4 regions of the Lysinibacillus sp. IITD104 genome follow, and region 3 is predicted to be linked to each of the others. Evidence: riboswitches for the same ligand, from Rfam matches in the RefSeq annotation. Region 3 holds a riboswitch; each other region holds the start of a gene.
The links. A riboswitch is a leader RNA that binds a small molecule or an ion and turns the genes downstream of it on or off. The one in region 3 is predicted to bind cobalamin.
Positions count from the first base shown of each region.

Region 1: it holds a riboswitch for cobalamin, as region 3 does, so the genes downstream of both, V1L66_RS03080 (iron ABC transporter permease) here and V1L66_RS02340 (hypothetical protein) in region 3, are expected to answer to the same signal.
Region 2: it holds a riboswitch for cobalamin, as region 3 does, so the genes downstream of both, V1L66_RS09145 (ferredoxin) here and V1L66_RS02340 (hypothetical protein) in region 3, are expected to answer to the same signal.
Region 4: it holds a riboswitch for cobalamin, as region 3 does, so the genes downstream of both, V1L66_RS12330 (hypothetical protein) here and V1L66_RS02340 (hypothetical protein) in region 3, are expected to answer to the same signal.

Region 1 covers NZ_JBAHYH020000001.1:596,789-604,650, reverse strand. The annotation lists gene dapF (diaminopimelate epimerase) at 1-573, opposite strand, end outside; gene V1L66_RS03085 (heme ABC transporter ATP-binding protein) at 632-1,417, opposite strand; gene V1L66_RS03080 (iron ABC transporter permease) at 1,423-2,469, opposite strand; cobalamin riboswitch at 2,615-2,803, opposite strand; gene V1L66_RS03075 (biotin transporter BioY) at 2,949-3,545, shown strand; gene V1L66_RS03070 (YdhK family protein) at 3,650-4,219, shown strand; gene V1L66_RS03065 (response regulator transcription factor) at 4,260-4,961, opposite strand; gene V1L66_RS03060 (ATP-binding protein) at 4,939-6,333, opposite strand; gene V1L66_RS03055 (NADPH-dependent FMN reductase) at 6,461-7,003, opposite strand; gene V1L66_RS03050 (nitroreductase family protein) at 7,067-7,684, opposite strand; gene V1L66_RS03045 (ring-cleaving dioxygenase) at 7,755-7,862, opposite strand, start outside.
Region 2 covers NZ_JBAHYH020000001.1:1,813,639-1,821,500, forward strand. The annotation lists gene V1L66_RS09120 (S8 family serine peptidase) at 1-929, opposite strand, end outside; gene V1L66_RS09125 (ATP-binding cassette domain-containing protein) at 1,109-1,945, opposite strand; gene cbiQ (cobalt ECF transporter T component CbiQ) at 1,942-2,715, opposite strand; gene V1L66_RS09135 (energy-coupling factor ABC transporter substrate-binding protein) at 2,721-2,993, opposite strand; gene V1L66_RS09140 (energy-coupling factor ABC transporter permease) at 2,997-3,743, opposite strand; cobalamin riboswitch at 3,892-4,077, opposite strand; cobalamin riboswitch at 4,329-4,511, shown strand; gene V1L66_RS09145 (ferredoxin) at 4,657-5,028, shown strand; gene cobJ (precorrin-3B C(17)-methyltransferase) at 5,033-6,700, shown strand; gene V1L66_RS09155 (sirohydrochlorin chelatase) at 6,715-7,653, shown strand; gene cobK (precorrin-6A reductase) at 7,650-7,862, shown strand, end outside.
Region 3 covers NZ_JBAHYH020000001.1:445,248-453,109, forward strand. The annotation lists gene V1L66_RS02320 (NlpC/P60 family protein) at 149-1,282, shown strand; gene ytvI (sporulation integral membrane protein YtvI) at 1,439-2,497, opposite strand; gene V1L66_RS02330 (hypothetical protein) at 2,588-3,142, shown strand; gene V1L66_RS02335 (glutathione peroxidase) at 3,224-3,769, shown strand; cobalamin riboswitch at 3,894-4,092, shown strand; gene V1L66_RS02340 (hypothetical protein) at 4,251-4,808, shown strand; gene V1L66_RS02345 (cobalamin-binding protein) at 4,792-5,742, shown strand; gene V1L66_RS02350 (tyrosine-protein phosphatase) at 5,885-6,652, shown strand; gene V1L66_RS02355 (MATE family efflux transporter) at 6,789-7,862, shown strand, end outside.
Region 4 covers NZ_JBAHYH020000001.1:2,429,949-2,437,810, forward strand. The annotation lists gene V1L66_RS12325 (translation factor GTPase family protein) at 1-1,871, shown strand, start outside; gene V1L66_RS12330 (hypothetical protein) at 2,103-2,858, opposite strand; cobalamin riboswitch at 3,084-3,268, opposite strand; gene V1L66_RS12335 (hypothetical protein) at 3,390-6,584, opposite strand; gene V1L66_RS12340 (hypothetical protein) at 6,581-7,249, opposite strand; gene V1L66_RS12345 (hypothetical protein) at 7,203-7,862, opposite strand, start outside.

The DNA of each region.
Region 1 (7,862 bases), 150 kb from region 3:
CATATCGTTTGCTATAATACCGCCTAATGTTCTTAATGGTGCTTGCTCGATCGCATTCACAAAAACTACAGTATTCGGATTGCCCAAAAACAAAGCAGTTACCAAAAGAGATTGTTGGGGTAAAGGAAATATCTCATTGATGACAAGCTCATTTGGGTTTCCTAACATCGGAATGTCTTTGCGCAATAAGAGAGGTTTGCCCATATCGACAATCACTTCTATTACGCTATCGTCTTGCACCACTACCTGTGCCAGCATAATGCCCGATTTCGTTTCAATCATAAGCTGCTCTTGTCGCACAATATGACGCTCAAAGATATACTTAGCAACACAGCGAAGACCGTTACCGCAATTTGTCGCCTCAGAGCCATCTTTATTAAAAATACGCATACCACAGTCAGCAGTTTTGGATGGCTGGATAATAATTAACCCATCTGAGCCTATACCTGTATGAACATTGGCTATTTTTTGAGCCAATTCACTAAAGATCTCTTCCTTATAATCATATTGGAAAAGATCAAGATAGATATAGCTGTTGCCAGTACCATGCATTTTCGTAAAAGCTATTTGCATACAGTCACTCCTTAAAGGATGTTTTATGTATCTAATAGAAGATCTTGCTTTTCTATATTTAGCTAAACTTTTTCGTGAATTGTTCAGGAACATATGTAAGATACGGCTTCCCTGTCATTGGATGTGTTTGAATATCCGCAAAAACACCAAATACATCTTGCAGCACTGTTGGCGTAAGCACTTCCTCTGGTGTACCATGACAAACGATTCGCCCTTGCTGTAAAACGTAAATTTGATCGCAATACATAGCAGCAATATTCAAATCATGTAAAGCAGCTACGACGGTTAAATGCAAGGTCTGAATTAAATCCATAAGTTGAAGTTGATGTTGAATATCTAAATGATTCGTTGGCTCATCTAATATTAATACCTGTGCTTGTTGAGCAAGTGCTCTTGCAACCATGACACGCTTTTTCTCGCCACCAGAAAGCGAACTAAAGCTTCGTTTCTCTAAATGCGATATGCCCGTTTGCCTAAGAGCATCTTTAACAATTTGAAAATCTTTCTCTTGATCAAGCTCTAATAGCTTTTTATGTGGCGTTCTTCCCATACTGACTAAATCATGCACAGTGAAATCAAATAATACGGGTGTCTCTTGGCTTACAACAGCCAAATTTTTCGCAATAGCTTTACTTGATTGCTTTAATATATCTTGCTCATTTAATACTACTTTACCGCTTTCAGGTTTTAGCAGACGATACATATTTTTTAACAATGTTGATTTTCCGCTCCCATTAGGACCTATTAATCCAACAAATTGCTTTTCTTTTATTTGAATGCTTACATCATGTAGTATACGCTGATCGTAAATGGAGAATGATACTTGTTTCGCTTCTAATGTCATTGAAATTAATCTCCTTCACCGAATGAATAGTTGTTACGACGGAGAAGCCAAATGAAAAATGGTCCTCCACAAAAAGCTGTAATAATACCAATTGGCATTTCCTGGGGAGCAATGATGATTCGAGCAAAGGCATCTGCCCACACTAAGAATATTCCACCTATTAAAGCACTAATAGGTATCACGTATTTATAATTTGAGCCCACAATTAATCGCACAATATGCGGAATAATCAATCCCACAAAACCTATAGAACCACTAACTGCGACAAGCACACCTGTTAATAGAGATACTAGTAGTATTAACTGAATACGGAATTGCTGAAGATTAACGCCTAATGTCACTGCCGCTTCTTCTCCCAGTAATAGTAAATTTAAATTGCGATAATGTAGCCACAGTAGCCCAAAAACAACAAAGAATACGAAAGCTGGAATCACAATATTATTCCATTTGGCTCCAGCTAAACTACCTAGCATCCAAAACATAACAGCCTTTAAGGCTCCTTCTTGCTTTGACATCATTAAAATAAAATTAGAGATAGCCGTTAAGATAAAGGACACAGCCATACCTGCCAATAGCAAGCGGAAAATAGAGACACGTCCCCCAACACGTGATAAGAAAAAGACAAGTACTATGGCAAGTAATGAACCAAGGAATGCGGATACTGAAAGAGCGTAAATACCTAAAAATGAAAAGGCTCCTAAAATAATCACAGAAGTAGCTCCGACAGCTGCCCCTGAAGAAATCCCTAGAATATACGGGTCTGCTATGGAATTACGTACAAGTGCCTGAATGGCTGCGCCTGCAATGGCTAACCCCGCTCCTACTATAGCAGCTAGCAAAACACGAGGTGCTCTTATTTGCCAGATGATGATTTCCTGAGAGCGACTCCAATCTTGCTCAATCGCATTTTGTATAAAAGGTATTTTAGAGAGAATCACTTTCCAGACATATAACGGTGTAACTGAAACTGAGCCAACCATTACAGCAAAGGTCATTGAAACAATTAAAACCATGAAAAGTACGAAGGAAAATAACATAAATTTTTTATTCATCTGTTTTAATCTCCTACTGAATATTGATGAATGAAGCAATAAAAAAAGGTATCCCATGCGAAAGTGCGCATAGAAATACCCTAGATTAAACAAAGTCAGAAAAATATCCAGCTATTGTCCGTAATTGCTTGCATCCTCGTGGGCATTACAGGTATTACTAAATGGCAGGTCTCCTGGCTTCGATTCACTATCCTATAATTGCCTTCCCATTCTTAAACAGTGGCAAATCATATTATAGGATTCCTCGTTACAGTTGCGGGACAGCGTCGGACTTCCACCGACTTCCCTTTTAAGTGATATTCAAAAATATCACACCAATAGTATTTGAAGTTATAAAATTGTGACGATTCTATCATACATTTTTATAGATAGATAGTCTACTTCAAGCAATTGAGTTAACTTATTTAAATTATAAAGTTGACACAACTACTTTCGTTTTTTACACTAACAGTAATAACTTATAAAACGAGGTGAAATTCATGGCAACCGTTACGCAACATAGTCATCATAAGTTAAGAACTGTTGACATTACCTATATTGGATTATTTTCAACGCTAATGATGGTGGGTGCTAATATCACGTCCTTTGCACCTTTTATGGTAGTTGGTGGTGTACCCATTACGCTTCAAACCTTTTTTGCGATTTTAGCAGGACTTATTCTTGGTAGTAGAAAAGGTGCGCTCGCCTGTACAATTTATATGTGTGTAGGATTGGCAGGAGCTCCTGTCTTTGCTCGTTTCGGTGGTGGAATTGGCCAAATTTTAAGCCCAACCTTTGGGTTTATAATTACATTTATTTTAGCGGCATTTGTTGCAGGGTTGATTGTTGAACGAAGCGGTACAAAGAAAAGCTTTATCGTAGCTGCTTTGGTAGCAACAGCGATAAATTATTTGATAGGAACAAATTGGATGTTTTTTGCATACAAGCTTTGGGCAAGTGCACCAGAGAATTTTTCATATAAGCTCGCTTGGCTTTGGATGATTCCTCCTCTACCAAAAGATATTATTTTAGCTATTTTTGCTGGTGTCTTCGCCTATAGATTACAAAAAACATTGAAGATCATGCCCATTCAATAGCATATCTTCTCACCTATTTGTGCCAGATGTTTTTCATAGATCATATCCATCGTTTCTGCACATTTATTTGCTACATTAGGAGCAAAGAGTGAGGAGGATATCATATGAAATTCAATAAAAGATGGTCAGTCGGACTATTATCAGTAGTCGCTCTAATTAGTTTATCGGCTTGCACTGAGGAGCAAACAAAACCTGCATCCACTTCTAATGAAGCTGCTGAAAAAATGGATCATTCTACAATGAATCATTCAAGTTCTGGCGAAGTACCCGTAACATTAAAAAAAGCTGAGAATCCGAAATTTCCTGTAGGGAGCACAGCCATAATTACAGATGGACATATGGAAGGTATGAAAGGGGCCGAAGCAACAATAGTAGGTGCCTATAATACAACTGCCTATGTTATTTCCTATGAGCCTACATCTGGTGGAAAGCGAATAGAAAAGCATAAGTGGGTAATTCATGAAGAATTAATTGACCCACAAGAAGCACCACTGGCTCCTGGAACAGAAATAAAAACGGACGCAGCACATATGGAAGGTATGGAAAATGCGACTGTCCTTATTGACGAGGCTGTGCAAACAACTGTATATATGGTTGATTATACTTCCACTACAAATGGTGAAGCCGTAACAAATCATAAATGGGTAACAGAAGAAGAGCTTAGCCCAAAATAATAGAAATAACCTCTACCTTCAATTCTGGTAGAGGTAATTTCTAGCTTTTATGCTCCATTTGCTTTCTATTAGCAGACTTATGCCATTTATAGCCGATGCCCCAAACTGTTTGCAAGTAATCATCCGCCGGAAAACCACTTTTTCTTAATTTTTCTCGTAAATTACGTACATGTGAATCAATGGTACGATCTTCAATCGCTACATCATATCCCCAAACGGCATGAATAAGGTGTTCTCGAGAAAATGCTCTATTTTGATAATCTAAAAAAAGGGCGAGCATGGCAAATTCCTTTGGTGTTAATGGAATTGCCTTATGTTGAAAATATACTTCAAAGGACTCTCTATCTAAACAAAGCCCTTCAAAGTTAATTACTTTTTCTTCAGATTTTGTTCTTCTTAATACAGCATGTATTCGTGCTAACAACTCTTCCTCATCAAAAGGCTTTAAAATGTAGTCATCAGCACCAAGGTTTAAGCCTTTTACAATATCAGCTTGTTCTCCTTTTGCAGTAAGCATAATGATCGGAACATCCCAAAACTTCCTAATTTCCTGGCAAACCTGCCACCCATCCATCTCTGGCATCATTATATCCAAAAGAACTAAATCCACATGCTCTTCTTCTAAAAAATCCAATGCCTCTTGTATAGAAGACATTGCTCTACAATTAAATAGTGGTTCCAAATAAAGGGTTAATAAATCTAACATTCTTGGTTCATCATCAATGCATAAAATCGTTTTCATTCATTTCTACTCCTTTAAATGATAATTCAAAAGTAGTCCCTTTATTTATTTCACTTCTAACCTTTATTTCTCCCCCATGTGCTTGTACTAGCTCCTTAACAATAGCAAGCCCAAGTCCAGATCCACCTAAAGCACGACTACGTGATTTTTCCACTCGATAAAACCGATCAAAAATATACGGTAAATCCTTCTTTGGAATTCCTTTCCCTGTGTCTTCAACGATGATGCTTAAAATTCCACTGTCTTGTTTTACAGTGACTGTAGTCATATCTCCTGGTGCACAATAGATTAATGCATTATTTAATAGATTAATCAGAATTTGCTCAAGTCTTGCTTCATCTGCACATAGTGTTAAGCCATTATCACAACGTACAACTAAATAGATACCTTTATCTTGAAAAGCGGGACTTAATTTTTCTTCAATGCTTGTAAAAAATGGCTCTAAATGTAAGCAATGTTTTTCAATTACAAATGAGTTTTCATCCATTTTCGCTAAATCAAATAAATCTTTGATTAATCTAGAAAGTCTATTTGTTTCTTCTATTATAATAGCTAAATACTTTTGACGATCTTGCCCTGTTAAATCCCGTTTAGCAAGAATGTCTGTATAGCCTTTAATAAAAGTTAGCGGTGTACGAAGCTCATGTGCAATACTCGATAAAAACTCCTTACGCTCTTGCCTTAGATGATTTAAATCATTGGATAAAAGCTGGATAGCATTTGATAAATCCCCAAGCTCATCTTTTCCATTCGTAGAAAGAGCAACTGTAAAATCACCCTTACTCATTTTCAATGTAGCCTCTTTCATTTGAATAAGTGGCTTAGCCAGCTTACGAGATAGAACAACAATGACTGCAATACTGACTAGACCAGATACAATACCCACGATGAGAAAATGCTTATTCAGCCGTTTCATTAATGCATGGATGGAATCGGTATTTTGAAACATAAATACATAGCCAATCGTTCCTTGCTGATTTTGAATAGGGCTTATAGTCGCAATTGCTTTAACTTCTTGCCAATTGTCTTGTAAAACCCTTCCTTCATAAGGTATTTCCCCCTCTATTTCACGAATCAGATCACTGATTTCTTGATGTGGCTGTGAGGATGCAAGGATTGTCCCGAAATGGTCAGTCACCACGACATCTGTACTTGCTTCTGATTCCATAAGAACGACATGTGCTAGTGTTTCATTATTGAAGTTCTGTTCTAATATAGTACGATGTGAATTTCCTCTCGCTTGTAAACGCTCTAGTTCCTCTTCCACTCTAGAATTCGTCAGGGAAACATGCAAAAAAAACATCATAAATGTTTCAATACAAAACAATGTGATGAAAAAGATAATCCCAAGCTTTAATGATAATTTTCTCATCCTTAACCACCATTTTAGAATTTCTTAAAAGTATATCTTGAAAGTGTGAAGATTTCATGCAGAAGTAGCATCTTTCCAAACAAAAAATGCCCATAAGTATATTGTATACTTATGGGTTAGATTTTAATTAAACGTATTTTTTTGCCCAACTTAAGAAGTTATCAATGACTACGTCAAGGAATTTCACTGTACCTTCATCAGTTAAATTGCCTTCTTCATCAAATTTAGTGTGAACAGCACCAATATAAACGTCATTGCCGCTAAGTAATGGTGAGTTAATGCCTGGAGAGAATAAAATATCACGTAAATGTAATTGTGCTTTTACAGTTCCTAAGTTCCCCATTGATGCACCCATAATGATGGATGGTTTGCCAATCATTACTTTATCTACACGAGATAGCCAATCAATGGCATTGACCATAACCCCTGGAACTGTACCATTATACTCTGGTGTAACCCATAGTACAGCGTCTGCAGCTTTTACTTTTCCTTTAAAATCAAGAACTGCTTGTGGAGCCTCATTTTCAATATCTTGATTATACATTGGTAGGTCCTTTAAGCTTAATACTTCAAGGTCTAACTTTTCTGTATAACGTTTTTGAATAAATTGAGCTAATTGCATATTATAAGATTCTTTACGGATACTACCTACGATTGCTACTACTTTCATGATGTTTCCTCCTAAGTGTACATTATTCATAGTATTTGTATAGCTATTGTATTTTATACCATTTCAATAATAAATGGCAAATTCTTCAACTGGCTTACGATAGCCACGTAATCGACGACTGCTTTCTTTTTCTTTCCCAATAGTAATCATTAAGGCTATTTCATGTGTTTCTGGCACATTGAAAAGCGCACGCATTTTCTGATTATCAAAGCCAATCATTGGACAAGTGTCCCAACCACGATTTTTCGCAGCAAGCATGAATAACATAGCAGACAAAGAAGCATTTCGAATGGCTTCATCTTTCATGAATCCTTCACCGCGATCCTCATAAAAACTTGTATTCTCTGCTACAATATCCTCTAGTTCGCCAGCAGTAATTATGCCTAAATCCACCATACCTTGACTTAGCTCAGCAGTATTTTTATATGCTTCCTTGTCACCTAGTACAAGAATTACACCCGAAGCTGAATGCACTTTATATTGACCATATGCCGCCTCTCTTACCTTTTCTTTCATATCCTCATCAAGTACAACAATATAATTAGCATGCTGTAAGTTAAATGCTGAAGGGGCAAGCTTAACATCCTCCAAAATAGGGCGTATATCTTCTTCAGTCATCTTAACGTCCTTGATAAAATTATTAGCAGAGCGACGCTTATCAATCAGCTTGGAAAATTCCATTTTTTTATCCCCCAATACAGTTATGTATGCATCCAGTGGAGCTTTTCTTTCCCAACTGGATGAAATTGTGTTACTCATATTCTTTATCGAACATAATGGAACTTCTTACAGTGTCAATCGGACGAACAAGACTTTCAATCTGTTCACGTTTTGGTTCTAAAAACGGTGGTAATGACAG
Region 2 (7,862 bases), 1.4 Mb from region 3:
GATAGTTTGTTGCGTTCGTTTGTTGAACCAACACTAATGACACCTTCGAAAGAAGCAGGGAAGGAATATTCATCTGTCGATTCATTTCCTGCGGCCGCCACAATTGTAATCCCACTATCAATCGCCTTCTGAACGGCTTCCTTCATCAGGGGAGATTCACCATAGCCTCCTAGACTCATATTAATGACGTCAACGCCCTGCTCAATTGCATAAAGAATACCCTGTGCAATGATGAAATCATTAGCACCTTCTTTGCCGTTAAATACATCAATTGGCAGTAACTTTGCATTCGGATTAATCCCATGCCCACCTACGCCATTATCTTTTGCTGCGGTGATAATACCTGCCACATGTGTTCCGTGATCGCCTGAATAGGTAGTATTAGCAGGTGCTGCTGCATTATAGGGTGGGAGTACTTGTGACTTTAGATCGGGGTGTTTAAAATCTACACCAGAATCAATGACAGCAACTGTGACATCATGGTTGCCTGCTAATTCTAGTGCCTTATCCATTTGCAGTAAGTTTAAATGATACATCTCTTGTTTTTTAGGATCAGCTTCTTTATTAAAAGAATGATAGATGTAACTAGGAGATACACTTGATATTCCGTTTTGCTTTAAATAGTAAGAGACGGCTTTTTCGATCGATACGCCTTTATTTAGTTGTACAACATCATACCCTAATGAAGGAATGGAGCGGATGACCTTGGAGCCAATTTTTTTATGTACGTTTTTATCAAGACCTGAATGCTTGATAACAATTGTATCCTTACTCATCCATTTTTCTTCATTCTTCTCTGTTTGTTTCGCACTGTTTGCCAGCATGTTTTTCGCTTTATGCTGAGGTGCCTCAGCAAAGGCAGAAGCAGCAGGAACCATGAGTGCAGCAGATGCTACAACAGCGACTGATTTTTTATACCAACTTTTCAATTGTTATCTCTCCTTGGTGTTATAAATTAAATCTCGACTATATTAATACGGACAAAGATTAGAAAAGTTTCGTAATGGAGGAAAATTTTTCTTTGCTATTTTAATTTTTGGTAGATATAACGAAAAAACGAACAGCTAAATACTGCTTGTTTTTCGTATACCTAGCATTGTTAAAAGCTTTAGATCTGTTCTATTAATTGTTGTAGCTCCTGCTTGGAACGAGGGATGTTGATATTTTCCTGCAATAGCTTCTTTTTTTGCAAAGCTATGACCATTTCAAAAATCCATGGACGTTCAAGATGCGCGCGATGTAACAATTCGTCTTCATAAAACAAGGTGATTGGATCACCGTTATAAATAATTTTTCCAGCCTCCATAACAATGATTAGATCTGCCCATTCATAGGCGAGAGGTATGTCATGGGTTGCTAGTAAAATGGTTCTCTCACCATCATCTAATTTGGCTAAGTATTGTAATACTTGTGTAGCATAATAATTATCAAGACCTGCTGTTGGTTCATCTAACAAAAGGACAGAGGGCTCCATCGCTAAAACACCTGCCATTGCTACACGTTTTTTCTGACCTACGCTTAAAAAATGAATAGGTTTATCAAGCAAATCTTTCACTTCGGTTTGCGCAACGGCCCATGCTATTTTTTCTTCCGTTTTTTCAGTAGACCAGCCGAGATTCAATGGGCCAAATGCTATATCTTGCTTGACGGTCCCTGAAAAAAGCTGATGATCTGCATTCTGAAAAACAATGCCGACTTTTTGGCGTAGGGCCTTTAAAGCTTTTCGACTATATTCCAGATCGTTGCCTTCGAATACAATCGTTCCAGCTGTAGGTTTTAAAATACCGTTAAGATGCTGAAATAAAGTCGATTTTCCTGCGCCATTATGTCCGAGTATGGCGATTTTTTTACCTTTTGGAATGTCTAATGTAATATCTGACAACGCCTTCGTACCATCCGCATAGGCATAAGATAATTGGTTGAGTTCAAAATAAAATGCTGTCATGTAAAATACCCTCCATATACGATGAGGACTAGTAAAATAGCTGCCATGCCTAGCCAATTTTTCTTGCTATAAGAGCCCATCTCTTGCCAGTAGACTGCATCGCCTCCACGTGATTGCATGGCATTGTTGAGCTCTCGGCTACGCTGAAACATTTCCACAAATAATGCCACAATAAGCATGGAGACAGAGCGTAGCCATTGCATCGGTGAATGATAGCCAAGACGTGCTTGCTGGGCGAGATGTATATTTTGCATACTTTCTAAAAACATAAAAATAAAACGATAGGTTAGTTCGACGAGCTCCACTAATAAAGAGGGGAGTCGCCATTGTCGTAGCACATAACATATTCCTTGTACGGAAGTGGTTAGAATTAAAAAGTATAAACAACTAATGCTGCCAAGGACAATAAAGAACAGCTGTTGCGCTGCTAACACACTTGCATTCCCAATAAAGACAGTCCAATTCCTAAATGTAAACGACCAAATATGGGCAGGGAGTGTATTCGTTGATGATGTAAAGGAAAGTAAAATAGATACGAGACTTGTTAATAAGAAAAAGCTAGGTAGCAATAATAATTTGCCGTAGTATGCAAGCGGAATTTTTGCACCTAAAATGATAAAAGCACTCATTACAAAAAATGTAATGAGTGAAAGTCGTTCATCTCTCATGATGAGCGTTATGAGAAGTAGTCCAAGTGAAAATATCATTTTTTCTAGCGGATGAACGGACGCTAGCTTATTCAGATAGGCATACTTATCAATGAGTAACATAATGGTTAACCTTCTTTGTGTTTGCCACGCATATAGCCGATGAAGTAGCCAATAAAGCCAGCTCCTATAGCTGCCTGTAGCACGAATAATAAGCTTTCGATTTCACCACTTGGTGGCTCCCATAGACTTTCAAACCATGGTTCATATTCCGCATTAATTTCACCAATAGCTGCTTCTGCTTCTCCATCAGCACCACCAAATTCAGCACCTTTTTGTATGAATAAGGGAATGATGGCTAACAACACAACAATTGCTAATAACAATAAATTTTTCTTCATTTGTTAATGTGCCTCCTTTGTTGAGAAAACACGTAACGTTTTTAATTCGCTAACATTGTATTTTTTCAAGAAATTCATCACAATGACCGTTAAAATTCCTTCACTCACTGCTAAAGGAATTTGAGTTAAGGCAAAAATACCTGCAAACTTTGTAAAGGATGCCATAAAGCCTCCAACCTCTGAAGGAAAGGCTAGTGCTAGTTGTACAGAAGTCACAATGTATGTACCTAAATCACCAAGCATAGCTGCAAAGAATATGGCTAGTGAAAATGACAACCCTACTTTTTGAGCCCCTTTAAAGACAAAGTAAGCAATAAAAGGACCAACAATAGCCATAGAAAAGGCATTAGCCCCTAAAGTTGTAATTCCTCCATGAGCTAATAATAAAGATTGAAATAATAAAACGATTGTTCCAATTACACTCATTGCTAGAGGGCCAAAGAGTACTGTCCCAAGTCCTACACCAGTTGGGTGAGAGCAACTACCTGTAACTGAAGGGATTTTTAGGGCGGATAGCACAAAGGCAAAGGCTCCTGAAAGCCCCAAAAGCATTTTTGTTTCAGGATTTTCATCAATGGTTTTTCGAATAGAACGCAATCCTAGAATGATAAATGGGATAGAGATCACCCACCAAAAAATAGCCCATTCGATTGGTAAAAAACCTTCCATGATATGCATGGCAAAGGCACGTTTTGGCACGATTAAAAAGGCCAGTAAAAAATAACTAAGTTTCCACCATGATAATTTCAAAAAGCTTTCCTCCTAACTAATTAATAGATTTTTAGAATATTGCGTGCGTAATTAAAAAAAGCACTTCTCCTTAGGTGGAAAAGTGCATAGCTAAAAAAGCAAATAACAGTCTCATCTGCTAAGCCGCACACCTATCCTCGTAGGTTGAAACGATCACTTATTTTTCGGCAGGTCTCCTGGCTCTAGTTCAATGCTTTATAGGTCTTCCCATCCGTTGGACAGTGACATATTCTATAAAGCTCCCTATTACAGTGGCGGGACCGCGCCGGACTCAAACCGGCTTCCCTTTTAAGCAAAATGACAAGCACTTTGCACCGAAAAACATTCAAATTGTGAGATTTCACGACAAAGTGTAACATGAATTTCCATAAATATGCTATACCTTTTATGAAATTTTTTAAATTAAAGGTCAACGGTGAATATTCTGATAAAATTTTGTGCGCAAATTATATAGATTGTATAAATTTCATACCTAGTTCCATTCAAAATTGATAAATTTGTCATAAATTTTTAAAGAAATATTGAAATTTTAAAATAATAAGATATGATAAAGACAGTTTTCTATTTAAAATTCTAATAAAAATTTCATATAAAACGTCAATAAGTGCTCGAATAGCTCGAGATAATAGGGAAATTGGTGAAAATCCAATACAGCCCCCGCTACTGTAATAGCTGATGAAATCGCAAAGCCACTGGTGCAAACTTGGGAAGGTGCGACAGTAAAATGAAGCTTAAGTCAGGAAACCTGCTTATTTGATTGTGCATGCAAACTTTTCGGAGGGAGAAGTTGAAGCGAAAGCGGGTACCTGTATTTCATTCTATTCGTTTTTATTTGGCTTCTACAAAACCTTTACTCTTCGTTATAGAGTAAAGGTTTTTCTTTTTCCAAAAAGCAAATGAGGGGAGACAGAAGATGACAACTTGGAATTTAGAGGGGATGAAAACACATCTCTTTATTTGCAATGGCAGTAGCTGCATGAAAAAGGATGGGGAGGAAATTACCTTAGCCATTCGAGATGAGATACAGCGGCAAGCACTCGATCAGGAAATACATACGACAAGAACGCGCTGTAATGGACGCTGCAAGGATGCTTGTGTGGTAATCGCTTATCCTCAAGGAAACTGGTATCGTGTGCCATCAACAGAGCATGCTAGAACACTAGTACAAGATTTACATCATGAATCCTTATACAACGAACATGTCTTTACACTTCGTGAAGGTACATTACAGCGTACTGCTCAAACAACTGCCATTAAAGGGATCGAAAAGGTGAAAGAGGGGTAACAACATGGCGCAAAAAGGAAAAATTTTCGTAGTAGGCTTTGGACCTGGAGATTTTAAGCATATTACGACACGTGCAGTAGAGGCTTTACAACAAAGTGATATGATTATAGGCTATAAAACCTATGTAGAGCTGATTCAAGATTTAGTAAGTGCAAAATCGATTGTTAGTACAGGCATGACAGAAGAAGTGTCGCGTGCACAGGAAGCCGTTCGTCAAGCCGAAGCAGGGAGCATCGTCTCAGTAATTTCGAGTGGTGATGCAGGCGTCTATGGCATGGCAGGATTAGTCTATGAGGTGTTAATTGAGCTAGGCTGGACAGAAGCAACAGGAATTGAAGTTGAAATTGTTCCTGGGATTTCTGCGATTAATTCATGCGCTAGCATACTTGGTGCACCTATTATGCATGATGCTTGTACAATCAGTTTGAGTGACCATCTAACACCTTGGAATTTAATTGCAAAGCGTGTCGAGGCAGCTGCAATGGCGGACTTTGTCATTGCTTTATACAATCCTAAAAGTGGACGTCGAACAAGACAAATTGTCGAGGCTCAACGAATACTCTTAGAATATCGTTCGCCAGACACACCAGTTGGGCTTGTGAAAAGTGCCTATCGAGAACGTCAAGAAGTGACCATGACAACACTAGCAGAAATGCTAGAACATGATATTGGTATGTTGACAACTGTCATTATCGGGAATTCGTCAACATTTTTCTATGACAATAAGATGATTACGCCCCGCGGTTACCAACGTAAATATACCCTGGGTGAAGAGAAACAGCCATTACGTCCACATCAACGTTTACGCGAAGAAAATGAACCTTGGGCAATGAACCAAGAGACAGGAACAGCGCGAAATGACTTTACGGCTGACCCTAATGCAGGGCGCTTTAATAAACCCAGTATAGCCGCTACGCCAAAGCCGAAAAAAACAGCTCTTGAAATGGCTACAGCGGCACTTGCAATGGTAAAAGGGACAAGCGCAGTCAAAGTAACACCGAAGCTTGTACAGCAAAAAATAGAATCTATTTTTGAATTAGCAGTAAGTCCTGGTGTAGCCAATAAGTTTTTTACTCCCCAGCAAATGATGATGTTAGCGGAGGTCGTTGGGGATGAGGGGACGATGGAATACACACCAGATCATCAAATTCATTTGAAAATACCAACGACTGCCCCTGAACAGATCACAGAGAAATTACAGGAAGTAGGGTTTTTATTAGCCCCGATTGGTGATGTGTTATCACTGAAGGCTTGTGATTTTTGCTACGGTGAAAAGGCTGATTCAATACCATATGCAGAGGAAATACAAGAAAAACTAGGCGGTATGTCCTTACCGAAGACATTAAATATTGGCTTTAATGGCTGTGGGATGGCCTGTTATCGGGCTGTATTTGATGATATTGGCATCGTCTACCGCAAAAGTAAATTTGATGTCTTTATTGGAGCAAAACCAGTCGGTCGTACAGCACACGCAGCACAGCCTGTTGTAGAAGGGCTGGAGCCTGAGCAGCTGATTCCACTCATTACAGATATTATTGAAGAATATAAAGCAAATGCTCATCCAAATGAACGCTTATTTAAATATTTTAAACGTGTGAAAAAAATACTGCATTTTACGTATCAAGATATGTCTTCCAAAATAAAAGTAGAGCCAGCTCCGTGCGGCGACTAGTAAGGAGTAGAGAGATGAAAGCTATTTTATTTGTCGGCCATGGGAGCCGTTTAGCAGCAGGAAATGATGAGGTTCGTACATTTATCGAACAAATGACACCGCGTATTGATGAACAATTTTTAGTGGAAACTTGTTTCCTTGAATTTGCTTCACCTAACATCGAAGAAGGTATTACAAACTGTGTGAAAAAGGGAGCTACAGAGGTACATGTAATTCCAATCATTTTACTGCATGCAGGCCATTCAAAGCTGCATATTCCAGCGGAAATCGAGCATGCACGTGAGCATTATCCAACGATTACCTTCACATATGGTCAAACAATTGGTATCCATGATGAAATCTTTGCCATTTTACAAGATCGCCTAGCTGAAATTGGCTTTAATTCAGAACAAGAGCAGGAAGACACAGCGATTTTATTGATTGCACGAGGTGGCAGTGATCCATCTGCTAATGGTGATTTTTATAAAATCACGCGACTTTTATGGGAAAAACTACCTGTGAAATACGTAGAAAGTGCTTTTATGGGTGTCACAGATCCACGAGTTGAAGAAGGAATTGAACGTTGTGTCAAACTAGGTGCAAAAAAAATCATCATGTTACCATACTTTTTATTCACAGGCATTTTGATGGAACGCATGCATGGCATGTGTGAGAAGTTTAATGAACTTTATCCAGATTGTGATATTCAAATTGCTAACTATTTTGGCTACCATGAACGGTTACAAAATGTTTTATTAGAGCGTATTGAACAGGCAATCAACGGTACATCAACAGGTATGCAAGATCTAGAAGATTATCGCGCCTATGCGGCAGTACATGGACATGCACATCACCATCACCATCATGATCACGATCATGGACATGCGCATCATCATCATCACGACCATCACCATCATGACCATCATGACCATCACCATCATGACCATCATCATGAAGAGGAGCCGGTAAAATGATTTTCATGTTAGCAGGGACAAGTGATGCAAGGGATCTAGCCCTTGCATTACAAAGCGCAGGTTATGCGGTAACCGCTACGGTCGTCACTGAATCGGCAGCCTCTAGTCTTGCTGACGTTGGTCTGCCACATTTAATCGGTCGACTGACAGCTGAGGAAATGGCGACCATCATGACAGAGCAGGGCTATCAATTGGTGGTAGATGCCTCT
Region 3 (7,862 bases):
CATGAAATAGTATAAAAGTTATGTAGAAAATGCTAAACTTTAAAAGGCTAAAATAAATATAAGAACATTTAATTAAAATAGAAATCGTTCAAGTGATTACATAGAATATCGAGAGCGAAATTGATAGACGAAGGGAAATGAAGGTAACGTGGCTAAGCGTAACAAATGGCGTAAGTCGATGGTGCTAGCATTAGCACTAGCTGGCGGCTTATTATTTAATACAATTCAACCAACAGAAGTACATGCCGAAGAAACTTCTCAACAAATGATTGAGAAAAAGGCTGAAATAGATGCACAAATTAAAAAATTACAAGAAGAACTAACGAAACTACAACAAGAGATCGACGCAAAAGTAAAGGTATTTAAACAAGTACAAGCTGATATTAAAGAAGTGGATGCTAGTATTGCTGAAACACAAAAACGCATTGAGCAACGTTCAAAAATTTTAAGTGAACGAATGGCTGCATATCAAGCGCAAGACAACACTGTAGGTGTTTATTTAAACGTAGTTCTTGAGGCAAAAAGCTTTGCAGATTTAATGGATCGTGTCGTAGCGGTAAAAACATTAATGGATGCTGACCAAGAATTAGTGGATCAACAGGAAGCAGATAAAGCAAGCTTAGAGCAACAAAAAGCTACATTAGATGAAAAGCAAAAGGAACTTCAAAAACAATTCCAAGAGCTTCAGCAAAAAGAAAGCGAAATGGAAGTGAAGAAAGCTGAGAACGAAGCGAAATCACTTGCACTAAAAGCTGAAATTGCAACGAAACAAGAAGAAGAACGTTTAGAGGCAGAGCGTAAAGCAGCTGAAGAAGAGGCAGCTCGTTTACGTGCACTTCAAGCAGCTACACCAGTTATACAAGCAACTCAAAATAATGGTGGAGGCGAACCACAAAAAATTATTGTTGGGTCAGGAGCTGGTACTGTTTCTTCAGGAGATGCCATTTCAACGGCTAAACAATTCCTAGGACGTCCTTATGTTTGGGGTGGTAGCAACCCATCAACAGGTTTTGACTGTTCAGGTCTTGTACAATGGTCATATAAGCAAGCGGGTGTTTCTTTACCTCGTACAGCATCACAGCAATATCTAGCAACACAACGCATTTCAGCAGGTGAAGCACGTGTTGGGGATTTAGTATTCTTCAGCTATGGTTCAGGGGTAGCACACGTAGGTATTTATTTAGGTAACAACACAATGATCGATGCTCAAAACAATGGTGTCGTAATTGAATCACTTGATTGGTGGAATCAATACTTAGTAGGCTTCGGACGTATTCAATAGGCCTCACTATTATATAGACGGTTGACATAAGAAAAAGGTCATCTTTGTAGATAAAAATATACAAAGATGACCTTTTTATTTTGCTTTTCTTTCAAAAGAAACAAGACTGCTACTTCTATCCTGGAAGAGAGATTTTTCTAGTAAGCTAGATTAATATCAAATTTTAAAATTTACTTTGATGACACCTGTCTCTTTCAAGGCAATAAAGAAAATAATAACGAATGGGCCGACAAGTAAACCGATAATACCAAATAACTGTAGACCTATGAACATGGAAATTAATGTTGGCAAAGTAGATAAACCGATATGGTCTCCCATTAATTTAGGCTCGACTACTCGACGAATAATAAGTAAAATAGCAGCTAAGATGAATAATTTTACAGCTATAGAGGTGTTTCCCATTAACAGGTGGTAGAGTCCCCAGGGCGCTAGAATAATGATAGAGCCTAGGAATGGTACAATATCTATTAACCAGATAATAATCGTCATTGTTACTGCGTATTTCGGTTGGATTAACAGCAGTCCAATGAGTGTGACGCCTCCAATAATAAAGCTTACAAATAAGTGAGCCTTCATATAGCCAAATGTAGCATCTTTTAGGCGATTTAAAATAATTTTTATTTTCTTTGCTGTATTGGGCTTTAAATATTTATAAGTGATTTGCTTTAACTTAGGCAAATCAAGCATAAATAGAAATAGCGCAATCATATAAACGAGAAGACTGATAAATAGGCTGGGTATCTCTGAAAAGAAGGCAGAAACTTTGCTATAATTAAAGAAGCTTAAAAAGGATTCTTCAACTTTCTTTATGAAATCCATTGTGGTTTTTTGAAGCGAAGCACTTACTTCAGGTGGAAAGTCTTCTGTGTATTTAGAAATATTTTCTTGCATATGAAGCCACATATCTGATAGCTTGGAAATATAATAAGGAGCTTGCTTAGACAGTAAAATTATTTGCGTCATAATTTGTGTAATGGAAAGATAGCAAATAATAGAAATAACAAAAACACTCACTATGTAAATAAAAGCAACTGCTATTTTCCGTGACATTTTCCATTTCCGTTTAAAGAACATGACAATTGGTTCTAAGAAAAATGCACTAATCCCAGCAAGTATTAAAGGCATGGATACGGGGATAACAAAATAGGCAGCTATAAGTAGTGATAAAATCACAATCAACCGAAAAATCAATTTCCTAGCATGAAATTTATTCATAAACTCACCTTCTTTGCGAAAAAAATTAAGTTAAGTGTACCATAAATCAAGTTTTATTACGTTCTGAAACAATAAAGGTAGGGATAAATTATGGAAAAAGAGATTTTGCAACTTTTTAGTAATCTAACAGAGCATGATCGCGATATTCAATATGAATCTTACGAGGAATTAATGAAAATTATGCAGGAACCTGTAGATTGGACATATGCAGTTTGGGAACAGCTAATAAAAGCACTTACATACAATAATGGTTATTCTCGTGCACGTGCTGCACAAATTTTATGTGCTTTAGCTGCAAAAAGTGATCCAGAAGAAAGGGTCTTGGAGGATTTTTTAAAGATTTGGGCTGTGACTTACGATGATCAATCTGCTACAGCGAGGCATGCATTACAAGCAATTTGGAAAATTGGACAAGCGGGTCAGGTACAAAGAGATTTGGTTGTGTCGTATCTAGCTAAAAGATTTCAAACATGTATAGATGAAAAACAGCCATCTCTTATTCGCCAGGATATTATTATGTCATTTAAAAAGCTATATGATCAAACGAATGACTCGAAATTATTAGACATTGCCCATCGTTTAATTAATGAGGAACAAGATGCTAAATATAAAAAGAAGTATAAGTCAGCCATCCGTTCAAAGTAGCGAGATGGTGTTTTTTTGTGCAAATTCTTTGATGAACTGTAGAATAGTCAACTATAATGAATGAAAAAAAGAGGTTATGGCATGAGCATTTATAATTATCTAATACGAAAGCCTAATGGTGAAATTTTATCGATGGAAACATATCGTGGAAAAACAATGTTAATTGTTAACACGGCAAACCAATGCCGATTTACATATCAATTTGAAGACTTACAGAAAATGTATGATAAATATGGAAAAGAGAATTTTGTAGTTCTTGGATTCCCTTGTGATCAATTTGGTCATCAAAATCCTGAAGATGGAGAGGAAACAAAGCATCTATGCAAGGTAAACTATGGAGTCACATTCCCGATTTTTGAGCTTGTACAGGTAAATGGAGAGGCAACACATCCACTCTTTAATTATTTAAAGCATGAAGCGGATTACCGCGAATTTGGGAAGGCAAGTATGCAGGAGAAAATGCTGGCAGAAGCAATAGTTCAACTTGCTCCAAGCTTTTTAGATGGTCGTAATATTCGCTGGAACTTTACAAAATTTCTAGTAGATGCTAATGGTAAAACCGTTGCTCGCTTTGAACCAACAGATTCACAGCTTGATATTGAACAAGCAATTGAAACACTATTGTAGTAAACTTATTAAACAGTTTTAATTCTTCTCTTAAAGTAGCAATATTGCTGTAATTTTAAAGTTATCCATTCTAAGTATAGCTATTTTTTCTGAATCATATATGATAAACTGCTTTACAAATGAAATATTCTTGCAGAATAAAGGTGCTAGTTAGCATAATCGGGAATCCGGTGAAAAACCGGAGCTGTTTCCGCAACTGTAAGTACAGCCAATATAAAGATTTACCACTGTCTCAAAGAAGATGGGAAGGTACTTTATAACTCATTTGTTTCATGTGATGAACTGTACAAGCCAGGAGACCGACCTTTATTTGAACGTATAAAAACTTCTCGGAAGCTAGGAGGATATACGGCAAATACATAGGCTATGTCCAGTTTGATGGTACTTATTATGTTATTTTTGTCGTTCCTTTGCAAAAGGAGCGATTTTTTTATGCCTTTCAAGTAAGAATTTTTCATTATAGAAAGTAGGGGGGAAGCAAGTGAAAAAAGATGCCCGTTATTCTTGTTATCCATTTATGCGTGAGAAAGCTTCAACGGTAGATTTTGAAATTCGAACAGATAGCCTTACAACACATTTAGGAGTTGCATTAGCTGCAGTAAAAAAAGAGGATGTTCAAGTTGTTGCTGAGGATTTATTGCTTATTTTACCTATGGCTTATCATGTAAATGGCTCAGTTCGTGGGAAATTAGCAGTAACTGAAGAGGATTTATCTTGGTTAAGTGAGCGGTATGATTTTTACGTTCGCCATGTGAAGGAAGAGATTCAAAGTTTTGTTTTACCACAAGGAACAGAGGCCGCTGCTGCTCTACATCTTTGCCGCAGTGAAGCGAAAAAATCATATCGTATCTTACACAAAGTATCAGAAGAACGAGAGGTTCCTGCTATTCTTTTCGATTACCTTGGCTTATTAGCTAATGTATGTTTTGTTATGGCTGTGTTTATGAATCAGCAAGCAGGAATAGCTGAAATACCATTTATTAGTAAATCTTACCCAATGAAAAAGAAAAAGGAGAATAACAATGAAGAAAGTATTTAATTTCCAATGGCTATCAGTGCTCTTACTTGCACTGGTATTAGCAGGCTGTGGCACGGCTGAAGATACAACAAATAAAGAAGCTTCACAGGATATACAACAAGAAGAGAAAACAAGCTATAAAGTGACAGATGATCGTGGAGTGGAAATAGAGTTTAATGAAGTACCGAAAACAGTCGTATCATTACAACCGAGTAATACTGAAATTTTGTTTGCTTTAGGTGTTGGCGATAAAATTGTGGGGGCAACTGAGTACGATACTTACCCAGAGGAAGCACAAAAAATTGAACGTGTCTCTGATACTATGAATTTTAACAGTGAAAGAATTATAGCGTTAAAGCCAGATGTTGTCATTGCTTATACAATCGGTGATAAGGATGCACTAAAGCCGCTTGAGGATGCAGGAATTAAAGTGTTTGTTATTCAATCTGCGACTACTTTCGAAGATGTTTATGGAGATATCGAACAAATTGCTGCAGTGATGGATGTTGCGGATAAAGGAAATAAATTAAACGAAGAGATTAAAGCGAAAATTGCTGAAGTCCAAACGAAGGTGAAGGACGTAAAAACGCCAAAAAATGTTTATTTAGAGGTTAGCCCTAAGCCAGACATTTATACAGCAGGCTCTAGTACTTTCCAACAAGAAATATTGGATGCAGCTAATGTTAATAATGTTTTTTCTGACCTGACTAGCTGGGCAAAAGTGAATGAGGAAGATGTTATTGCAAAAAATCCAGATGTTATTTTAACGACAGTAAACTATACAGAAGATCCTATAGGGGAAATTCTTGGACGAGATGGTTGGAATACAGTGACAGCTATTCAAAACAAAGCGGTGTTGTCTCTTGATACAGATATCTCTAATCGACCTGGTCCACGTATTGGTGAAGCTGTAGAATTAGTAGCGAAAGCTGTATATCCAGAGTTATTTAAATAAAATATTATTCCATGCTAGCTGTAAGCCTTTCAGCTAGTATTTTTTGTGTTTTAATTATTACCTAGCGTGAAAATTGGAATTAATGTAGTTTGTTCTTTAGAATAAAAGTAAGTATGCTCGATAATTTTAGGAGGTGTAGTGATTGGAACAATTAGAGACAAAGGTGATTCCATTTGAGGCAGTCTATAATTTCCGAGACATGGGTGGATATAAGACAAGGGATGGACGTAGGGTAAAGAACGGATTATTTTACCGATCAGCGGCCCTTGGGAAAATGACACTGGCGGATAAAGAACTATTTGAAACGCTAGGGATTAAAACTATTTTTGATTATCGCGATAACAATGAGGCATATCATAATCCTAACCCAGTGTTCTCGAATGCTCAATATATTCAAATCCCAGCGAAGGGTAAGCATGCTTTTGAAATGCCTACGAATGCTGAGGGTAGAGATTTTTATAAAGCGGTAAGCCCTGATATGTTCCGGGATTTTTATGCACAAATGCCTTTTAACAATCCTTCATTTAAAGAGTTAATGCAAACGATTCAAAATCCTGATAATCTAGGTCTTGTTCACCATTGCGCAGTTGGTAAGGACCGAACTGGTATTGGGGGAGCTCTTATTTTACTAGCTTTAGATGTACCTGAGGAGACTATCATGGAGGACTATTTAGATACCAATATGTATTTACGTCCAATGGTGGAAAGAATGGCTCAGGCTATTCAGCATCAGTATAATGAGCAAGAACTACAGCAATTTTATGCTTTAATGTCCGCCCGTGAAGACTATTTACAAGCAGCACTGGATGCTATGGATGGTCGCTATGGTTCAAAGGCTGGGTTTTTAGAGCAGGAATTTGGCCTAACAATTGAAAAACGAGAGCAATTGCAATCCTATTGCTTAATTTAAAAATGTGCCCCTTCACTCCTATGTGAGAGGGGTTTTTTTATGTGGAAGCGCTGTCTTCCTATAAATCTCTTTACAGTCAAAATATTTGTGATAAGATACAATAGATTTTTAAGAAAATATAGGAGAAGTGAAAGTATTGGCAGACACAATTAAAGAGACAAATAAGTTAAGTCTATTCCATTTAACATGGCCGATCTTCTTAGAAGTTTTTCTATTTATGTTGATGGGACTAGCCGATACTTTTATGCTCAGTGCTTTATCAGATAATGCTGTATCAGGAGTAGGTGCAGCCAATCAATATATCCATATTGCCATCTTAATACTGGAAGTAGTGGGCAATGGTGCATCTATTGTTGTTTCACAGTATTTAGGTTCCAGACGCTTTTTTGAGGCGGCGAAAATCTCGGCGTTAGCGGTCACGATGAATTTGGTCGTTGGGCTTTTAATGAGTATTTTATTTTTCTTCTTTGCGAGACATTTAATGACAATGATGAACCTGCAGGGAGAAGTACTCCACTATGCACAAAGTTACTTAGTCATCATTGGGAGTTTTATTTTCCTGCAGGCTATTATTAATGCACTTGCTGCAATTATTCGTGTACATGGTTGGACAAAACAAACTATGTACGTTTCACTTGGCATGAACGTCTTACATGTTGTGCTAAACTACGGTCTTATTTTTGGGAATTTAGGTTTACCAGAGCTTGGTGTGAAAGGAGCGGCTATTTCCTCAGTCATTAGTCGCGGACTAGCCGTACTAGTATTTTTCTGGTTGCTATATCAGGTAATGGAAGTACGCGTAAAGTTACAATATTATTTTGAGTATTCAAAGGAATATGTAAGAAAAATACTAAACATTGGTTTACCATCTGCGTTTGAGCAGGTGCTTTATCAATTTTGTCAAATCATCTTTTTATATTATGCGACTTACTTAGGAGCAGAAACGCTAGCAGCACGACAGTATGCTATGAATATTTCGATGTTTACGTATTTATTTGCGATAGCCATTGGTACAGGAACAGCCATTATTATTGGTCGTCATGTGGGTGCAGGCGAGCAAGATGAGGCGTATCATCAGCTATGGAAAAGTGTTCGAGCAGCATTTGTTTTTACGATAATTATGGTCGCATTCGTTACGATTTTCCGTAAGCCCCTCATGCAGGTTTTTACTGATAATCCAGAGGTCATTAAAATTGGAGCGTCCGTGTTA
Region 4 (7,862 bases), 2.0 Mb from region 3:
TTTTTCATACAAATAGTATTCAAGCACGGGGGCGTGTTGATCATCAGGATACCTTTCTTGATCATCATGAGCTAGAGCGCAGACGAGGCATTACGATATTTGCCGAGCAAGGGCGCATGAATATTGGCGATGATACATACACATTGATTGATACGCCAGGGCATGTCGATTTCTCCCCTGAGATGGAGCGTGCTATTCGTGTGATGGATTATGCCATTATTATCATTAGCGCTGTCGAAGGGATACAAGGCCATACAGAAACAGTGTGGCAACTTTTACGTCAATACCATGTCCCTACCTTCTTCTTTATCAATAAAATGGATCGTGAGGGTGCCAATATGGAGGCTGTCATCAGACAGCTTCGCAAAGATTGCTCTCAGCATGTATTGTTCATCGATGAGCCACTGCGAGCAGACTATGTATCAAATAATATTATGGAATGGCTGGCGGAGCGCGATGAAAAATTGCTTGATGCCTTTCTAAATGAGTCATTGGAGCATGAACAGTGTCTTGCTCAATTAAAGGAAATGATTAAAAATGAAGGTGCCTTCCCTTGCTTTGCTGGCTCGGCCTTAAAGGATGAGGGCATTCAGGAATTTCTTGACCAGCTCCCGCTGTTAACGGCTTCCCATTTTGACAAGGATGCCCCGTTTGAGGGCGAGGTTTTTAAGATTCGTCATGATGGGCACCAGCGTTTAACCTTTATGAAGGCAACCAAGGGCTCGTTGCATGTACGAGATGAATTTTCATTTGACGAAGTAACAGAAAAAGTGACCGAAATTCGCCTTTATAACGGCAGTCGCTTTGAGACCGTTCAACAGGTAGAGGCAGGAGAAATTTTCGCTGTCAAAGGACTGAGCCAGGCAAACATTGGGGATCGAATCGGTACAACGATGCTATCACAGCCCTATGAGCTTGTCCCAACCTTACAGGCAAAGGTTCAATATGAGGGTGATCAACATATCAAGGAAGTGCTACAGATTTTCCGTTTACTCGAAGCAGAAGAACCGTCCTTGCGTGTGGTCTGGCAGGAAAAATTTCAGGAAATCCATGTGCATATTATGGGTGCCATTCAATTGGAGGTCCTGACAGAGGTATTAATGACGCGTTTTTCAATAGCTGTCTCCTTTGGTGAGCCGCAAATTTTATATATGGAAACCATTGCGACAACCGTAACGGGCTATGGTCATTTCGAGCCCCTCAAGCATTATGCAGAAGTTCATTTATTAATGGAGCCAAATCCACGTGGAACAGGTAATACCTTCAGCAATGCCTGTCATGCCGATCATTTATCCATAGGCAATCAGCGCCTTGTTGAAAAGCACCTGTTTGAGCGTGACCATCATGGGCTACTGACAGGCTTCCCTGTAACAGATATTCATTTTACACTTCTAACAGGTCGCGGGCACAACGAGCATACATCAGGGGGAGATTTCCGTGAAGCCAGTTTCCGTGCTCTGCGCCAGGGGCTGGAGCAGGCACAAAATGTACTACTAGAACCCTATTATCGCTTTAAAATGAAGGCTTCAAACGACTATATCGGCCGTATGATGACTGATATTCAGCAAGCAGCAGGCACATTCGATGACCCGATTTTATCTGAAACGGATGTTATCCTAACAGGTCGTGCGCCTGTTGCCACTTTAATGAGCTACAGTGCAACCTTTGCCGCCTATACAAATGGGAAGGGTGCACTCACACTCCAATTTGATGGCTATGATGTGTGCCATAATACAGAGGAGGTGATTGCACAGATTGGCTATGATAAAAATGCCGACCCTGAGTATAGTTCCTCCAGTATCTTTTGTGCAAAGGGCAAAGGATATACGGTTCCGTGGCAAGAAGCACAGGCAGCCATGCACTGCCTGTAAAATGGGGTGATTTGGTTCGCGTGAAGGCTTTGCTTGCTTTCGCGGGTATTCATCGCTCGAGCGCGGGTATTTCACTTGCTTCCGCGAGTATTAGTCGCTCTAGCGCGGGTATTTCACTTGCTTCCGCGGGTATTCATCGCTCTAGCGCGGGTATTTCTTGGTTGGGCGTAAATATATCTCTACCCTGCAATAAAATGATTACAAGCCCTCCAAAAATGGAGGGCTTGTTTTTTATAGTGCACCGACAGCTTTCTTTGTTGGTTTGTCCATCAAATAAGCGGGTTCCACTACCACGTAGTCATGCTTGTTCGTAAAATCAATCAGTACCTTTCCTGGTCGACTTTTTAATAGTTGGAGATGGTCAATTAATTGCAGTAAAAGCTCGTGACCGTTGCCACGTGGATGCCAGTTGAAATGATAATCATTTAACGCTTGCACCGCTTCAATAAATTGGGCATATTCCTGCTGCACAAATGCAATGAGTTTGTCATGATGAGATGCTAAATCATATAAATATGTTTCGTAAAAGCGCATGACAATCGAGCATAATAAGTCATTGACACGAGCGGCACTTAAAACAGGCTTTGGCTCCAATGATAGACGGTCGAGGTTGGGCTTTGCGCGTGTAGAATCAATGCGCGTAATTAAGTGATACGCTTCTCCGTTGACCTCATAGACAATCGGATTGGTCGGCATGTACATCATAAAACTATTCGTCTTTGTTTTGAGTTCATCTGCTATGGCTGCTTTCGCTAAAAGATGACCGTCCACATCCCCATTTTGTATCCAAATAATTTCTTTATTATATAAGATTTGCTCAAAGAAGCGATCGTTGCGTATCAGCTTCGTTGCTAATAATTGATCGATTAGCGATTCGACCACCATTCTTGTTTTTGCTTTCTTGGCAACTTCTGTGCGTGGTTGCTTACAAATGTTCAGATCTTCATAAGGCGTTTCCAACGTTGTCGTTCCATGAATATTTGTCATACGTGCATCCCCTTTGCGTACATATTTTCAAAACAAAAAGGACTCCCTACTTTTGAGGAAATCCTTCATTTTATCTTCTTTCATCACACAATGCCAAACAAACCCTAAGTATGTGTGAACGAGTTCGATTGTGAACCCTTTCATTTACTATGGGCGTTTGACGTACTGTGACGAACAGAGCATTCTGTTTTGTCAACATGCCACCTCCTATTCCTCGTAGGTTTATGGTGTGTACTCGTAACAGGCAGGTATCCTGACTCATGGTCATTGCTTCTTTTCTCCTTCCCATCATTTGACAGTGGATACTGAAAAGTCGCTCACATTTACAGTTGCGGGACAGTGTCGGATTCGCACCGACTTCCCTTTTAAGCAAATTGCACGCAATTTACACCTATTACTACACGCTATTCAGTTGGTAAGGAAACGAGAGTACCTCGTATTCCTATTAAAGTATTAAATTAATTGTAAAGGAGTGCCATTTAGAAGTCAATTCTTGCTCGTTTAAACACTATTTCATTCATCGAAATGGTCCTACACCTTTTGGAAACCAACAATCCTACTTTGTGGAATAGATGAATTATGTTCAATGATAAATACCTTGGAAAAATGGTCGTAATAGGTTTTATCATGAGCTTTTGGAGATAAAATAATTAACTTTCGATTTAACTCTTTTGCATATAAATGAAATACTTTGTCCTTGCGTTCATCATCTAGTGCGCTATCAAATTCATCAAGTACGATATAGCTTGGGGCAATCGAGAGGTTTTGCAATAAAGCTAAGGCAAAGAGGAGCGAGCTTAACGATTCCTCCCCTCCTGAGACACCTTTACCTACTTTGCCATTTCGTGCTTTTAAGCTAACATCCTCCATAGTACCCTGATGACCGATTTTACGAGCTTTCACATAAAGCAAGTATTTAATGCGCCCTGCCTTCTCTTCTATTCTTTCTTTTTCGATATGTCCCTCAAAATGAAAAATATCCATATACTTTTGGAACAACATATTAATCTTTGTTAAATACATATTAATGGTCGTTTCTAGTTTATCTTCTAAATCTGCTGCAAAACCCGCATTTTGCTCAAGAAGTATTTCAGCACTTGCTAATTCTGCATTTTTACGCTCAAAATCTTCTTTCATTTTTTCAAAATTTACTTCAGCATGAATATTGACCTTTTCTAGGCGTGCCGCTTCGAATGCTGCAGCTTTTTCTGCATTACCATGAATTAACCTTGCCTCAGACCATTTAATGGAGATGGATTCATCAACAACACATGCTTCGACAGGTAAAATATGCTCTAATTCCTGTAGTTTTATTACTAGACTTGCTTGGCTAGCCTCTAATTGTTCGATTTTTTCTTGCGCTCTCGCTGTACGTAGCCGACAGTTTGTTAGATTACTATTTATTAATTCAAGCTCTGATTCATGATTTTGTATTAGTAATTTTAGTTGACGTTTATCATTGGACAGCTCCTCCAATTGCTCTGTCCATTGCTGATGCTCTCTTTTGGAATCATTAATGGTTTTGCGTAATTCTTTTAATGTTTGTTCCATTTGCTGTAACTGGACTTGTTGCTCTGCCACTGCCCCTAGCTCCTCATAAATGCGGCATTCCTTCTCTAGCAATTGCAGCTCTTGAAAATGTGCTGCCTGATGTTTTCTAACTGTTTCCCGCTGTGCTTCCATTTCCACTTGCTCATCATAAATTGCTAACAATTGCTCTGTTAAAGCTTTCAGTTGACTTTCATAGGCATGCAGTTCGCTTTCCTTCAATAGCGTACTTTCAGCCTGTTGAATTTTTCGCAAGTCTCCATGCAATTGGTTAATTTGCTTGATATTATGATCATACTGAGCATTTAACTGTACTTGACGCTCTTGCAGGTTGTTTAAGTTACTCGCCTGGTCTTGTAAGGTTTGTTGAATAGCTGCATCACTTAGAATAAATTGCAGTTGTTCCTGTGCGCCTCTAGCACCACGTTCATCTATAAGCGTACCTGCCTCAATTCGAGGCGTCGAAGTGAAAAATTGCTCGATCCACCACAATGCTTTATTGGCATAGTTTTGTAGTTGCTCAGATAGTCCGCTACGCATTTGTAATCCTAAATGAGGGATATTGTCAATCATACGATTCGGTATAAGCTGCTTTAATGAAACATAATACAAATCATTCAGTGGCTTATAGCTCACCGCATTATAAAAAATAGCGTATTTAATCGCTTCAATACTTGACTCTAACTTTAAAGGCGCACTTGGTGTCAACGAAATTAAATCACGTAATGTATATGCCTCTATACCTTGTCTATGCAAGTCTTCTAGTCCTTGTTGTTGACGAGCAGATCTTACTTTATTTTGTTGTAGCTGCTGGATGATTTTCTGCTTCTCTTGGATGGCGGAAGATAATAACTGTTTTTCCTTTAAAAATTGATGTTGCTGGAGATTTGCAGCATCTAGTTGACTTAAAATAAAACGGCTACTTTGATATAAATGGACGATCTTACGTGCTTCCACTAGATCCTTTTTCAGGTTTTCGAAATGTATCGTCACTCGTGCGCTTTCACTATTCAAAAGTCGTTCGTTATCTCTTAATTGTTGTTCTTTTGTTTTTAGTTGCTTATCTTGCTCTTCAACTTGTTTTAGTAGAATCGCTGTTGCTTTTTGTTTTTCCCAGGTTGTTTGTTCATCGAAACGTAGTCGCTTTGCTTTATCGGAAATTGATTCTAGCTGTGCAGAAAGCTCACTATATCGCCCTAGTAGTGTTTTTTCCTGCTGTACTTCCTCATTTAATAAGGTCTTTGTCTCAATAATTTGTGCTTCAACCTGTTCGCACTCATTCACTACTTGAATTAAATGTTGACCTGTACGCTCCTTTTCGTGCAACAGTAATTTTTGCTTTGTCCCTATTTGTGCTTCTTCTTCCTGCAATTGCTGAAGAATAGCTTGTGTATCAGAGCATTCATTTGAATATTTTTGCAGTAGAACATTTGTATATGTATAATACAGACGACCGTTTTCCAGAATACGTTTTTTATTATTTAAAAAGGCGTTGAGATCATTTTCTGCAATGGTTAGATTATGTTCAGCTGTTTTTACAATGGACGATAAATGGATGATTTCTTGTTTAGCTTCTCTAATTCCTTCTAATGCCGCTTCCCATTCTTTTTGCATATCAGCAATATGAAACATATTACTAAATTGACGAAATCTTTCCTCAGGGTTCATGGCGGCAAATTGGTTCACCTCTTGCTGATACCAAATTAAATGATACAAATCTGGATCAATTTTATATTTAATTTGTAAATCTTCTTTGTAAGCTCCGAAATTCCGTCCTGCTATATTGCCAGAAGTATAAGATGTTATGTTCGTTAACGTATCTTCTGAATCTCCTGTTGTTATACGATACTCTTTTTGCAAGGCACCATTTTTCACAGCTTGTTGTACAATTAATTCAAATGCAATAAATGGCGGCGCATCAATGCGGGTCATGCCTTCATTTTTAAACACTAACGATAATTTCGCATACCATGCTTCATTTGCTTGTAAATTACTCGAGCGTAGCCCTTCAATATCTACTTTTGCAGAATATAATATAGCCCCTATGCAAAACGTTAATGTTGACTTTCCGACACCATTTGGACCTGTTATTAATACATGTTCATCGGCTTCACCTAGTATCACCCTTGTTGGTGGATAGTCACGTACACCCTGTATTTTCAACACGTAAGGAATCATTCTTTGTCCTCCTCCACATGTAAGTTATAACGGTTAAAAAATTTCATCACTTCTTCTTTATTCAACTTTGTTTCTTGTGCAAATTCAACTGTACGACGTAAAAAAGATTCGGAGAATAAATGAACACCTATTGTTGTTAATTGATATGCCTCTTCTGAAGATGCTTCATAATCTTCAACAGCTCCCACCTTTTTTAATTGGTCGATATTACTTTTCATTCTTCTATTAGCATTTAAAGACTCATGGCCAAAATCAACTAAAATTTGATGTACTAATGTAAATTCATGGCCTAATACTTCTTGCTGGTAAAACATATAGAGTAAAATCGCCAATGCTTCACTACTCAATGTAGATTTTGCATTTTTCGCTGTGATTCGCATCATGACAACAACACGATCTCGCCTCTCATCATAAATAATTTTGAAATAGCGATTTAAAGCTCCATTTACACGGTCTATAAAGGATTGCAAAGCATTGTCGTCATTTTTTATACCTAATAATTTTTCTAACTCCTTCCGACGCAAACCATAATTCGCTCCCTTAATAGAGGCAGATGATGAAAACAGTAATTGCATAAAAGCCAATTCTTCCTCTGTCGTTAAATAGCCTTTTAGATGATCAATCATCGCTAAAGAGCTTATATATGGTATATCGTTTGTCGTCATCATTAATCCACTCCCATTCTTTTTCAAAGTTTGCCGTCTCCGCTTTAGGTGACCTGTCTATTTTTTTACTGCTCGTTAAAGCAGAAACAGCGAGCATTGATAAAACGGCATCATGCCATTTGTTCGAGCTAGCTTGCACGATTAATTCCTCTATTTCACTCTCTCCATGGTCATCTAAGTAACTTTCTATTTTCGTTGTATCGATTTGGGCCTTTGTCATTTGCCAAGCAGCTTGATCAAACATTTCTTCAATGGAATCTCCCACCATTTCTACTTCTCTGTATTCTGGCTCCTCCCGGTCAATGATATCGCCCTCACGTTTTGGCTCATAGGTGGCTAAATAATGGATAGCATCATTAATATCTTGATGTCCTATAGGTGCAGCAAACTTTACCGGCATCCACATGCCATCAAATGTTTCTTCTTCATATTGATTTTGTTCCATAAAGCTAAAGATATCATGTGCTGTCGGGATATTACTATGCAAGGGTGGGTTATACATCGCCAAGATGAAATTTCGTATTTTTTCAGGGGAAATAGCCTCTTCCATCGGTGTTAATTGCATCGTAACGAAACGCACATATTTAGTTAATACGCTTAAACTTAATGTTGT